Regions from separate parts of the Bacteroides caecimuris genome, predicted to be linked through region 1. Evidence: riboswitches for the same ligand, from Rfam matches in the RefSeq annotation. Region 1 holds a riboswitch; the other holds the start of a gene.
What was found. Region 1 has a riboswitch for thiamine pyrophosphate ahead of A4V03_RS14900 (TonB-dependent receptor). Riboswitches for the same ligand answer to the same signal wherever they lie in the genome.
Positions count from the first base shown of each region.

Region 1 (6,144 bases):
CTATCCATTGGAACAGAACATATCGATGACCTGATTGCAGATTTGGATCAGGCACTTGCCGAAATCTAACATTCAATCATTGAAATGGAAGATGATTATCTTTGATTGTTCGTTCTATTTCTTTATAATCAAATATGACATTTCTATTCATATATTTTTCCCATATATAGAATCCTCGCAAGCAACGAATAATCAACCTTTCCCCAATCAATATCATTAAACTCTGATGAAGAATAATCCTCTATCCACGATTGCATGGCGTTAAGAAATTCATCTATTGTCCGATTTTCCCATTCTTCAGAATTTTTCAGGAAACTGCTATTCAGTTCGTCCAAGAATGCCAAAAAGGCTTTTTTGGACGATATTTCTTCGATACGTTTAGAAATACAATCCATAGTCATTTGTTATGATTCAATACTTCATATTCCATGTGATTCAATATCCATACAATCATTGTTTACCGGAAAGCAAGCAAAAGCCTTGCTTGTTGAACTGATAGTACATTTCGATGCGTTCAGGCGTTTCGTTTTCAAGCAGCAGAAGCAGTTCTTTGGCAAATTCAAGCGTTGCCGAACCGTTTGCCGTCACAATGTTTTTGTCGCAGATCGCTTGCGCATGAACATATCCGTCAGGATGAGTATAGTTGTGGCCTCCCCAAAGTTGTAGCTGTTCCAAGCCATTGCCGGTATGCTTGACTGCATTGAGGAATCCGTGTTTTGCCATAAATGAAGCTCCATTACAGATTGCACCGACAATCTTTCCTTTCTCAATGGCTTGTTGAACAATCGGTACAACCTGCTCTGCAACAGGAGTAGTCCAACCAAAACCGCCAATCAGCACTAACGCTGCATAATCATCGGGCATCGTTTCAAACGAATAATCAGGTAAAGTTCGAAAGCCACCGATGGATTTTACCGGCTCCATTGTCGGAGCGACAGCCTTATTGACATATTTCGGGTTCTCTTTCAGAGCGAACTCATCAGAGGCTATGGCTTGTGAAAGATATACAATTTCATGTGCCGCATAATCCGGCAGGAGGATATATAGAATTTCGTTGCTCATAACATCATTTTTCTAACGTTTAAAATACGGGAAGAATGGGCGTATCATAATTAATTTCCCTGATGTACTGTAAGTTGAGGGAAAGGGAAGTTGATACCTTTTTCATTGAAGGTTTCGTAAATCGCTTTATTTATATCGAAATAAACACCCCAGTAATCTCCGCTATTTACCCATACACGTGCCACTACATTCACACTGCTGGCGTCCAGCGCGTGAAGAGCCACAAAAGGAGCCGGTTCTTTCAGAATACGTTGGTCAGCAGCAAGAATATCATAAACGATTTTCTGCACTTTCTCATAATCTTCTCCATAATCTACCCCAACAATCCATTCCACGCGACGGGTTTCCTGATGACTATAGTTGGTTACCACTCCACTACTCATTGCACCATTCGGCACATAAATCACTTTATTATCTGCAGTAGTCAAAATAGTATGAAAGATCTGTATTTCTTTCACTGTACCAGAAACTCCCTGACTTTCTATCCAATCTCCCACTTTATATGGCTTAAACAACAATACAATCAAACCTCCCGCAAAATTCTGCAAATTACCGGATAAAGCCATACCGACAGCCACACCGGCAGAAGCCAACAAAGCAGCAAACGAGGTGGTTTCAACGCCAAGAGCACCTACTACAGAAATGATTAACAATACAGTCAACGTAATATTCGCCAAGCTTTTTACAAAAGTCTTGATACTTACATCCACTTTCCTTTTATCCATCAAACGCCCGACAAACTTATTAAGCATAGAGATAAGGAAACGTCCGACGATAAAGACAATGACCGCAATCAGTATACGTTCTCCGGCACGAATGGCAAAGTCTATCAATTGTTGGGTAATCAGCGAGAGTTTGTCCAATCCGTCAGCATTGGCAATCGCTTCTTTCATTAATTTATCTGCGGCCACTTGTACAGAATCCGCAGCTTGTGTTGCTTGTAATAATAGCATAATTAAAAATGTATATTAAAATGAGTAAACAGTTATATGGCTATTCTAATAAGTTACAAAGTTATATTGTTTTTAGTGAATCTAAAAGTTTTTTTTGCTTTCCTCCTGCAAAAGCTGTATTTTTGTAACCGATTCACTGGTAGGGGTGCCTTAACATGACGGGCTGAGAACATACCCATAGAATCTGATCCGGGTAATGCCGGCGTAGAGAACTAATTAATAAGCAAGATGAAAAAAGTTATATGGATGGCCATCGCCTTATCAGGCGTAGGCATCCCTGTTCATGCACAGACGAGTGTAAAGGATAGTATGAAAGTAGTAAACCTGCAAGAAGTGCAGGTAGTATCCACGCGTGCCACCGCCAAAACTCCCGTGGCATTCACCAATATAGGCAAAGCAGAATTGAAGAAGGTTAACTTCGGACAGGATATCCCTTATCTGTTAAGCATGACTCCTTCTACACTGACCACATCGGATGCAGGAGCAGGTATCGGCTACACGACTCTTCGCGTGCGCGGAACCGACGGTACACGTATCAACATCACGGTAAACGGCATACCGATGAACGATGCCGAAAGCCATAATCTGTTCTGGGTAAATATGCCCGACTTTTCTTCCTCCGTAAAAGATATGCAAGTGCAACGAGGCGCAGGTACGTCTACCAACGGGGCAGGTGCCTTCGGAGCCAGCGTTAATATGCAGACTGAAGGTGCATCCATGAAGCCGTATGCCGAATTCAACGGTTCATACGGTTCATTCAACACGCACAAGGAAACGGTGAAAGTAGGAACCGGTTTGCTCAATAATCATTGGACGTTTGACGCCCGTCTTTCCAATATCGGTACGGACGGATACATAGACCGCGCTTCGGTAGACTTGAACTCTTACTACTTGCAAGGAGGCTACTTTGCAGAAAACACATCTGTGAAACTGATTGCATTTGCCGGAAAAGAAAAGACATATCATGCCTGGGGATACGCAACCAAAAAGGAAATGGAGGATTTCGGCAGACGCTACAACCCCTGTGGCGAGATGTACACCGACGCCAACGGCAACAAGCATTTTTATGACGACCAAACGGATAATTATCTGCAAAAGAATTATCAGCTTCTCTTCAATCATACTTTCTCGACAGCCTGGAATCTGAATGTTGCCTTGCATTATACCAAAGGCAACGGCTATTACGAAGAGTACAAAGACGGCAGATCCCTTATAGAATATGGTCTGAAACCATTCACAATTGATGGAATCGAAATAACCAAAAGCGATTTAATCCGTCAGAAGAAGATGGACAACAAATTCGGTGGCGGCGTTTTTTCTCTCAATTATACGGTCAACAGGCTGAATACGTCTCTAGGAGGCGGGGTGAATCAATACCGGGGCAATAACTTCGGAAGAGTTCCCTGGGTGAAGAATTATGTGGGCACTCTATCTCCCGACCATGAATATTACCGCAATAAATCCCAAAAGACCGATGGAAATATTTATCTGAAAGCAAACTACGATCTTACCAAAGGATTAAGCGCGTATGCCGATCTTCAGTATCGACACATCGACTATACCATCGATGGCAACAATGATAAATATGACTGGAGCAAAAATGCCCTGCGTCCATTGGCAGTAGACAAGAAGTTCGATTTCTTTAACCCGAAAGTCGGATTAAACTGGAACATCACGTCCAACCATCGCGTTTATGCCTCTTTCTCGGTTGCTCAAAAGGAACCGACAAGAAACAATTATACAGATGGCGATCCGGATTCGTATCCAAAAGCTGAAAAACTGCTCGACTATGAAGCAGGATATACTTTCGCCAACCAATGGCTGACGGCAGGTGCAAACTTCTACTACATGGATTATACCGACCAACTGGTTCTGACCGGAGCTTTAAACGATATAGGTGAAGCACTAACCGAAAACGTGCCGGACAGTTATCGTATGGGAGTTGAGCTAATGCTGGGAATCAAACCGTGTAAATGGTTTCAATGGGACATCAACGCTACATGGAGCAAAAACCGCATCCAGAATTTTGTAGAAAGCCTGCCGGGCTACCACTATAATGACGACGGTAGCTCTACTTCCCTCCCGACTGTTCAGATCAAGCATAAAGACACTCACATCGCTTTCTCACCCGACTTTCTATTTAATAACCGCTTCTCATTCATTTATAAGGGATTCGAAGCAGCTCTGCAATCACAGTTCGTAAGCAAACAGTATATGACAAATGCGGAAGTAGAAGAATTGATTCTTGATAAATATTTTGTCAGTAACCTCAATCTGGCGTACTCCTTCCGTCCCAAGAAGGTGTTGAAAGAAGTCACGGTAGGGTTCACTGTGTACAATCTGTTTAATGAAAAATATGAAAACAACGGTTGGGCTTCGAGCGACTACACCGATACGGTGGAGAATCGGGGAAACTATGCCGGATATGCAGCGCAGGCAGGAACAAACGTTATAGGACATGTTTCTTTCCGCTTTTAATACCACAGGGCTATGGAATTGAATTTTCTGGAAATATTCGGTACGATTGTCGGTCTAGTCTATCTTTGGTTGGAGTACCGGGCAAGTATCTACCTTTGGATAGCAGGTATTGTGATGCCTGCCATCTATATCTTCGTATATTACAAAGCAGGACTGTATGCCGATTTCGGTATCAATATCTACTATCTGATAGCTGCCATCTACGGTTGGTTCTTTTGGATGTGGGGACACAGAAAAAAGGAAGGTGAACAGTCAGCAGATGCTTCTGCTGATAACAAGCCCCAAGACCTTCCCATCGTGTACACTCCACAAAAATGTTATTCACCTCTTTTTCAGGTATTTATCTTTGCATTTATCGGCATTGCCTGGATACTCATTGAATACACGGACAGCAATGTACCATGGCTGGATAGCTTCACCACGGCACTGAGCATTGTCGGCATGTGGATGCTGGCACGCAAATATATCGAACAATGGTTTGCTTGGATACTTGTAGACATCGTTTGTTGCGGGCTGTATATCTATAAAGACCTTTATTTTACCTCTGCTTTATATGGACTTTACTCCATTATAGCTATCTTTGGCTACTTCAAATGGAAAAAATTAATGAGCATACAACAATGATAAACGAAGACTATACGCCCGAAGCCGTGATATTGGCTAACGGTGAATATCCTACTCACACTCTTCCCTTGCGAATATTGGAAGAAGCTAAATTCGTAGCTTGTTGTGACGGTGCAGCCAATGAATATATCTCTCGTGGACATACACCGGACGTGATTATCGGTGACGGTGATTCTCTTTCACCGGAATATAAAGAACGTTTCTCTTCTATCGTACACCAGATAGCCGACCAGGAAACGAACGACCAAACCAAAGCTGTTCTCTTTCTGCAAGAGAAAGGATTCCGCAAGATTGCCATTGTCGGAGCTACCGGCAAACGGGAAGACCATACGCTGGGAAATATCAGCCTGCTGATTGACTATATGAAAGAGGGCATGGAAATAAGGACAATTACGGACTACGGTGTATTTATGTCTGTGAACGGTACACAGACATTCGAGTCCCATCCCGGACAACAGATTTCGATTATCAATTTCGGAGCAAAAGGATTAAAGGAGGAAGGATTGGTTTATCCGCTCAGTGACTTCACTAATTGGTGGCAGGGTACGCTTAACGAAGCAATAGCCGATGAGTTTACCATTCATTGTACAGGAGAGTATTTGATATTCCTAGCTTTTGTGTAAACTACATTTAAACGGCAGACTTGTACCAAGCCATTGTCACAACTGTGCCACCGTGTTGGCACAGCCGTGACACCTCAATGGCACAACCGTGCCAACACGGTGGCACAAACTCATTCCTAAGAAGAAAATTAAAGCGTCAGCAGATACTTCTTGAAGTCCGCAAAGTCTTTTGTCATTTGAAGGCTCTTCTTCTCGCCTTTCATAAATTCCTGCAATTTGGCAGGTATTTCCACCGTTTCACCAATGATACTTTCTACCGTTTCGAGGAACTTGGCAGGATGGGCTGTTTCAAGGAATACACCCGTTTCGCCCGGTTGTAAACCTTCTGCTAATGCACGATAGCCACATGCCCCATGAGGGTCGAGCAGATAATGGTATTCTTTCCAAGTCTCTTTCACAGTTTC
Region 1 covers NZ_CP015401.2:3,428,024-3,434,167, forward strand. Annotated here, with positions in the region: gene A4V03_RS14880 (O-acetylhomoserine aminocarboxypropyltransferase/cysteine synthase family protein) at 1-69, shown strand, start outside; gene A4V03_RS14885 (DUF7660 family protein) at 144-395, opposite strand; gene A4V03_RS14890 (DJ-1/PfpI family protein) at 451-1,062, opposite strand; gene A4V03_RS14895 (mechanosensitive ion channel family protein) at 1,113-2,015, opposite strand; TPP riboswitch at 2,147-2,243, shown strand; gene A4V03_RS14900 (TonB-dependent receptor) at 2,244-4,493, shown strand; gene pnuC (nicotinamide riboside transporter PnuC) at 4,506-5,117, shown strand; gene A4V03_RS14910 (thiamine diphosphokinase) at 5,114-5,740, shown strand; gene thrC (threonine synthase) at 5,869-6,144, opposite strand, start outside.

Region 2 (6,144 bases), 1.2 Mb from region 1:
AATGCCTGAACATTCTTATCCCAGGCACGGAGCACCAGTTCTCCCATGGTATCGAGTTCGGCAAACTGCGCTTCATCGTTTGCGTCGTAGATAGAACCCGGGCGAAGTCCGTCACCTAATGACACGGCTACGTCATATTGTGCCAGAATATCACAGATATCATCAAAATGATCGTATAAGAAACTTTCCTGATCGTGTACGAGGCACCATTTACTCATAATACTTCCTCCACGGCTGACAATGCCGCACAAGCGATTATCGGCAAGATGGACATTATGACGGCGAATCCCTGCATGGATGGTAAAGTAATCGACCCCTTGTTCGCATTGTTCAATCAATGTGTCCCGGTAGATTTCCCAGGTGAGGTCTTCCACTATGCCATTCACTTTTTCAAGTGCCTGATAAATAGGAACAGTGCCTACTGGTACGGGACAATTACGGATAATCCATTCACGTGTTTCATGGATGTTTTCTCCTGTGGAAAGATCCATCAACGTGTCTCCACCCCATTTGCAGCTCCACAGTGCTTTCTCCACTTCTTCATCAATGCTGGAGGTAGTAGCCGAATTTCCGATGTTCGTATTGATTTTTACAAGGAAGTTACGTCCGATAATCATCGGTTCAGCTTCCGGGTGGTTGATGTTGGCCGGTAGTACAGCACGTCCCTCCGCAATCTCCTGACGAACAAATTCGGGGGTAATGTGAGTTTTAATTCCCAGTTCCTCACAATTCATGTTTTCGCGGATCGCTACGTATTCCATTTCAGGAGTGATAATTCCTCTTTTGGCATACGCCATTTGGGTGATTGTTTCTCCTTTTTTAGCACGGTAGGGCAGGGCGATGTGTTCGAAACGTAAGTGATCGAGACTTTTATCATCTCTTCTCATTTGTCCGTATTCCGAAGTAATTTCAGGCAACTGTTCCACGTCACCACGACTCACGATCCATTCTTCACGCATGCGGGGCAGTCCTTTTTTGAGGTCAATGTTCATTTCTGCATCACTGAACGGTCCGCTGGTATCATATACATATATTTCCGGATTCGGTGTTGCTATCTTTTCTTCGCCTTCAAAGCTGACACTGGGCACTTGCTCCACTTTCCGCATGGCAACGCGGATATTAGGATAAAGTTTACCGGGTAAATAGACTTTCTGCGAGCGGGGGAATTTTATTTTTTGTTCCATAGTTTATTTGTTTTAATCAAGAAAAGCCGTAAGAGGTGAACTTGCTTCTGCTACAAAGTCGATGGCTTGTAATCCTAATCCTGCTTCGTAAGCCTGTCTTCCGGCTTCTGTAGCTGTTTTGAATGCTTTAGCCATTTCTACCGGATTTCCGGCAACAGCTATTGCAGTATTCACTAATACAGCGGAAGCTCCCAGTTCCATTGCTTCGGCAGCATGGCTTGGCGCACCGATACCGGCATCCACTACCACCGGGATACCTGCTTGTTCGATAATGATTTGCAGGAATTCTTTTGTCTGCAATCCTTTGTTCGTACCGATAGGTGCACCGAGTGGCATAACGGTAGCTGCGCCTGCTTCTTCCAGGCGTTTGCAGAGTACAGGGTCAGCCTGGCAATAAGGTAACACGATAAAGCCCTGTTTTACTAGTTCTTCCGTAGCTTTCAGTGTTTCGATAGAGTCGGGGAGCAGATAGCGCGGGTCCGGATGAATTTCCAGTTTCAGCCAGTTTGTTCCAAAAGCTTCGCGAGCCAGTTGCGCGGCGAAAACAGCCTCTTCCGCGTTACGTACACCGGAGGTGTTGGGCAATAACTGAATATTCGGATGAATGATATGTTTCAGCATGTCGTCCTCTTTGTTATCCATGTCGATTCGTTTCATGGCGACAGTTACCATTTCCGTATCCGAAGCCAGAATAGCTTGTTCCATTACTTCATTGGAATTGAATTTTCCTGTTCCCAGGAAAAGACGGGAGTTAAATTCGCGTCCCGCAATTACTAACTTTTCCATTCTATATATTTTAGTTGATTATTTAAATGCTGATTTATGAGTTCACCACAGAGGACGCAGAGGACACAGAGGTCTGATAATTTCTTATTCGTTATGGAGTTGCACAGAGTATACGTGTTTATCATTCTGTTTTAGGAAAGAACGAGAAACTCTGTGTCCTCCGTGTCCTCTGTGGTGAATCAATGATTCTACGTGTTTCTTCTACCGGGTTATCTGCTCCGAGAATAGTTCCTGACAGGGCTATTCCATTTACTCCTGTATGAAGTATGGCAGGAATATCCTCAAAAGTAATTCCTCCGATAGCTACAACGGGGATTTCGATATTCGCTTCCTTCATCTGTGAAAGAATAGAAGAATAGCCCTCCAAACCCAGTACGGGGCTTAGATTCTTTTTAGTGGTAGTAAACCGGAAAGGACCAATGCCGAGATAATCGGCTCCGGCACGATAGTGCTGTACGACATCTTCGAAAGTGTTTGCAGTGCCGCCGATAATAAAGGCTTCACCAAGTATTTGACGGGCCTGGTTGATAGGCATATCCTTTTTGCCTAGATGCACACCGTCCACTTCCAGCTTTTTGGCCAGTTCGACGTGATCATCCAGAATCAGGATTGCTTCGTGCTCTTTGCAAAGCGGCTTCAGTTGCAGGGCTACTGCTTCCACTTCTTCGAGAGGAGCGTCTTTCATACGTAGCTGGATCCATTTGCATCCGCCTTCGAGTGCCATACGTGCCGATTCGAGGTACGAATACTGTTCGGTCTGATGCGTGATAAATTGTAGACTAATCATCTCCTTATCCTCCGCAAGCAGCTTTGATAATCACCAGGTTATCGTTCTCATGTAGAATGAAACGCTCCCATTCGGTACGGGGAATCATTTTGTTGTTTACGGCGATAGCAATGCCTTGAACCGGAAGTTCGAGCTGTGCTGTCAGTTGCGTAAGGGTAGAGTCAGGAGACATTTCCACCTCTTTGTTGTTCACTTGTACTTTCATTGTCCTATCAGAATAAATAAGTTGAAAGTAAATACAAAGAGCATGCTTAAATAGAAAGGCGATAAGAAGAAACACAATCCCTACGTCAGTATTAACTGCCTCAGGTTCCTAGGGTATAATCTCAGCCCCTCATGGGGCACCCCTTTGTCTTTACGGGAGCAAAGTAAGCGAAAAAGAAACAGAAAAACACTAAATCGGTCGATTTTTTTTTCATTTTTCTGTTAGTTCCTGTTTTTTTGATGGGATGAGAAAAGGTCGCTGTGAAAAACACAACGACCTTTTTTTATAAGTATAATTTTGCTAGTAAATCCGTTTACATTCTTTTTTCAACCACATCCCAGTCGATGATATCCCACAGGACATTTACGTGGTCGGCGCGGCGGTTCTGATAATCCAGATAATAGGAGTGTTCCCAAACGTCAAATCCGAGAAGCGGCTTTAAACCGGCACGTACCGGATTGCTGCCGTTGGCTTCTCTAGTGATTTTCAGTTTACCGTCTTTCCCAACGGATAACCAGACCCATCCTGAACCGAACAATCCGACTGCTGCTGCGTTGAATTCTTTCTTGAAATTTTCAAAGCTACCGAAGTCACGTTTGATGGCTTCTCCTAGTTTGCCTGACGGTTCCTTCTTTGAGGGTTTCGGGGCAAATTGCAGGAAGTACAAATTGTGATTCAATACTTGTCCGGCGTTATTGAATATAGCTCCGTCCGGTGCGGTTGCAACGATTTCTTCTACCGTTTTACCTTCATATTCTGTTCCGGGCACGAGGCTATTCAGATTATTTACATACGTTTGTAGATGCTTTCCATAATGGAAATCTATTGTTTGCTGACTGATTACAGGTTCCAACGCATTGTTTGCGTAAGGAAGTTTAGGCATTTCGTAAGTCATGGTCATCATAATTAAAGACATTAATATACTATTCATAATGTTACAAGTTTTAATTGGCTTGTTATATTAGTAATAACAGAAGTTTTCTGCAAAATGTTCACAGTATCTTACTTTATTTGTAAAGGTACTGTATACGTTCCATTTCTTTTGGGTTATCCCGGCTGGTCCGGGAGATCCATTGCCCCGTATTGTCATATTCATAATAAGAATTGCTGTCAATCCGGTTCCCGTATTTATCATACAAGCAAGTCAGGCATCCGGACGTTTTTTGGTTATTACCCAAAATCCGTTGGTAAACAATCTGCGACAGATAACCGTTTGACTGGATGCTGTCCATCAATGTCTTGCTAAAGGGAATTTGCTCTTTCGATGCTTCCAAGATGGATATAACAGCTTGTTCCGCTTTATCTTGTACGTTGGAAAGCTGTATTTTCTCTTCTTCGCAGATATTCGGAAAATAAGCTTTTGCGGCTCTTTCATAGCAGCCGAAATAGTTGGTGGCGGCTTGTTCACTTTGTTCGTGCCACAATTCATAGAGAACGTCCAACAATGCCAGTTCTTCGCTATAATAGGTTTGTGTCTCGTCATCTATCTTATCGCGGTTTTTCTGCCATTTGTCGGCGTCATTATCGTTCAGATACCTTAGCAGCTTTTCCAAGCGGCTCTGCTTTTGTGCCATTGCCTGTGGAATGCAGGCAACCAGAAACAAACTCAAAATAATTGATAAAAAGATACTCCTTTTCATTGCTTTTGGGGATTAGGTTAAAATAGTTAGTGATGAAAAATCGTAAAAATACCTTCATTCTCGCATGAATGTTATACTTTTGTATTGAGAACAAAATTGAACGCCAAGAGTTTGTTAAAAAACTCATTGTTTTTATAATGCTGTTATGAATACCAAATATAAAGATGAACTGAATGAAAGTCAGTATGAAGCTGTGACTTATATTGATGGCCCTTCGCTGGTGATAGCCGGTGCGGGCTCAGGGAAAACACGTGTATTGACTTATAAAATTGATTATCTTATAAAAGAGAAAGGGTATGATGCGCATAATATACTTGCACTGACATTTACTAATAAAGCTGCACGCGAGATAGTGAAACGTGTTAATCGAGACATCGGTCTTCCGTGGTCAAGTTATATATGGATGGGTACTTTTCACTCTGTCTTTGCCCGCATCCTTCGTTGCGAAGCGCAATATATAGGATTTACTTCCCAGTTTACTATTTATGATGCGGCTGATAGTAAAAGTTTGCTTCGTTCCATTATTAAAGAAATGGGGTTGGACGAGAAAACCTATAAACCGGGAGTTGTGCAATCCCGTATCTCCAATGCCAAGAATCATTTGGTCACTCCTACAGGTTACGCCACCAATAAAGAAGCCTATGAAGGCGATATAGCAGCCAGAATGCCAGCTATTCGTGATATTTATACCCGTTATTGGGAAAGATGCCGTCAAGCGGGAGCTATGGATTTTGACGATTTGCTGATGTATACTTATATTTTGTTTCGTGATTTTCCAAATGTTTTAAAATGTTATCAGAACAAATTTCATTATGTGTTGGTAGATGAATATCAAGATACCAACTATGCTCAACATAGTATTATCTTGCAATTGACTAAGGAGAACCAACGAATCTGTGTCGTAGGGGATGATGCACAAAGCATCTATTCTTTCCGTGGAGCGGATATTGACAATATCCTTTATTTTACGAAAATCTATCCTGATACGAAAGTCTTCAAACTGGAGCAGAATTACCGCTCCACACAGACCATTGTCTGTGCTGCCAACAGCCTGATTGAGAAGAATGAGCGTCAGATACGGAAAGCCGTATTCTCCAAGAAAGAGAAAGGAGAAGCTATCGGTGTGTTCCAGGCATACAGCGATGTGGAAGAGGGTGATATTGTGGCGAATAAGATAGCCGAACTGCGCCGCGAACATTCCTACGGCTATGCGGATTTCGCTATCCTGTATCGTACGAATGCGCAAAGCCGTATTTTTGAAGAAGCTCTTCGGAAGCGGACGATGCCTTATAAGATTTACGGCGGACTTTCGTTCTACCAACGAAAGGAGATAAAAGACGTTATTGCTTATTTTCGTCTGGTGGTGAATCCGAATGACGAAGAAGCGTTCAAGCGTATCATCAATTATCCTGCCCGTGGCATTGGAGATACTACCGTCGGCAAAATAATATCGGCAGCCACTGATAATGGAGTCAGCCTGTGGGCAACGCTTTGCGAGCCGTTGAGCTATGGCTTGAATATCAACAAAGGGACACATACGAA
Region 2 covers NZ_CP015401.2:2,250,095-2,256,238, reverse strand. Annotated here, with positions in the region: gene thiC (phosphomethylpyrimidine synthase ThiC) at 1-1,184, opposite strand, end outside; gene A4V03_RS09750 (thiazole synthase) at 1,197-1,970, opposite strand; gene A4V03_RS09745 (thiamine phosphate synthase) at 2,092-2,757, opposite strand; gene thiS (sulfur carrier protein ThiS) at 2,762-2,962, opposite strand; TPP riboswitch at 3,023-3,116, opposite strand; gene A4V03_RS09735 (superoxide dismutase) at 3,276-3,893, opposite strand; partial or broken gene A4V03_RS09730 (RHS repeat protein) at 4,168-4,602, opposite strand; gene A4V03_RS09725 (ATP-dependent helicase) at 4,748-6,144, shown strand, end outside.
Region 2: linked by a shared signal. The riboswitch ahead of thiS (sulfur carrier protein ThiS) and the one ahead of A4V03_RS14900 (TonB-dependent receptor) in region 1 are both predicted to bind thiamine pyrophosphate.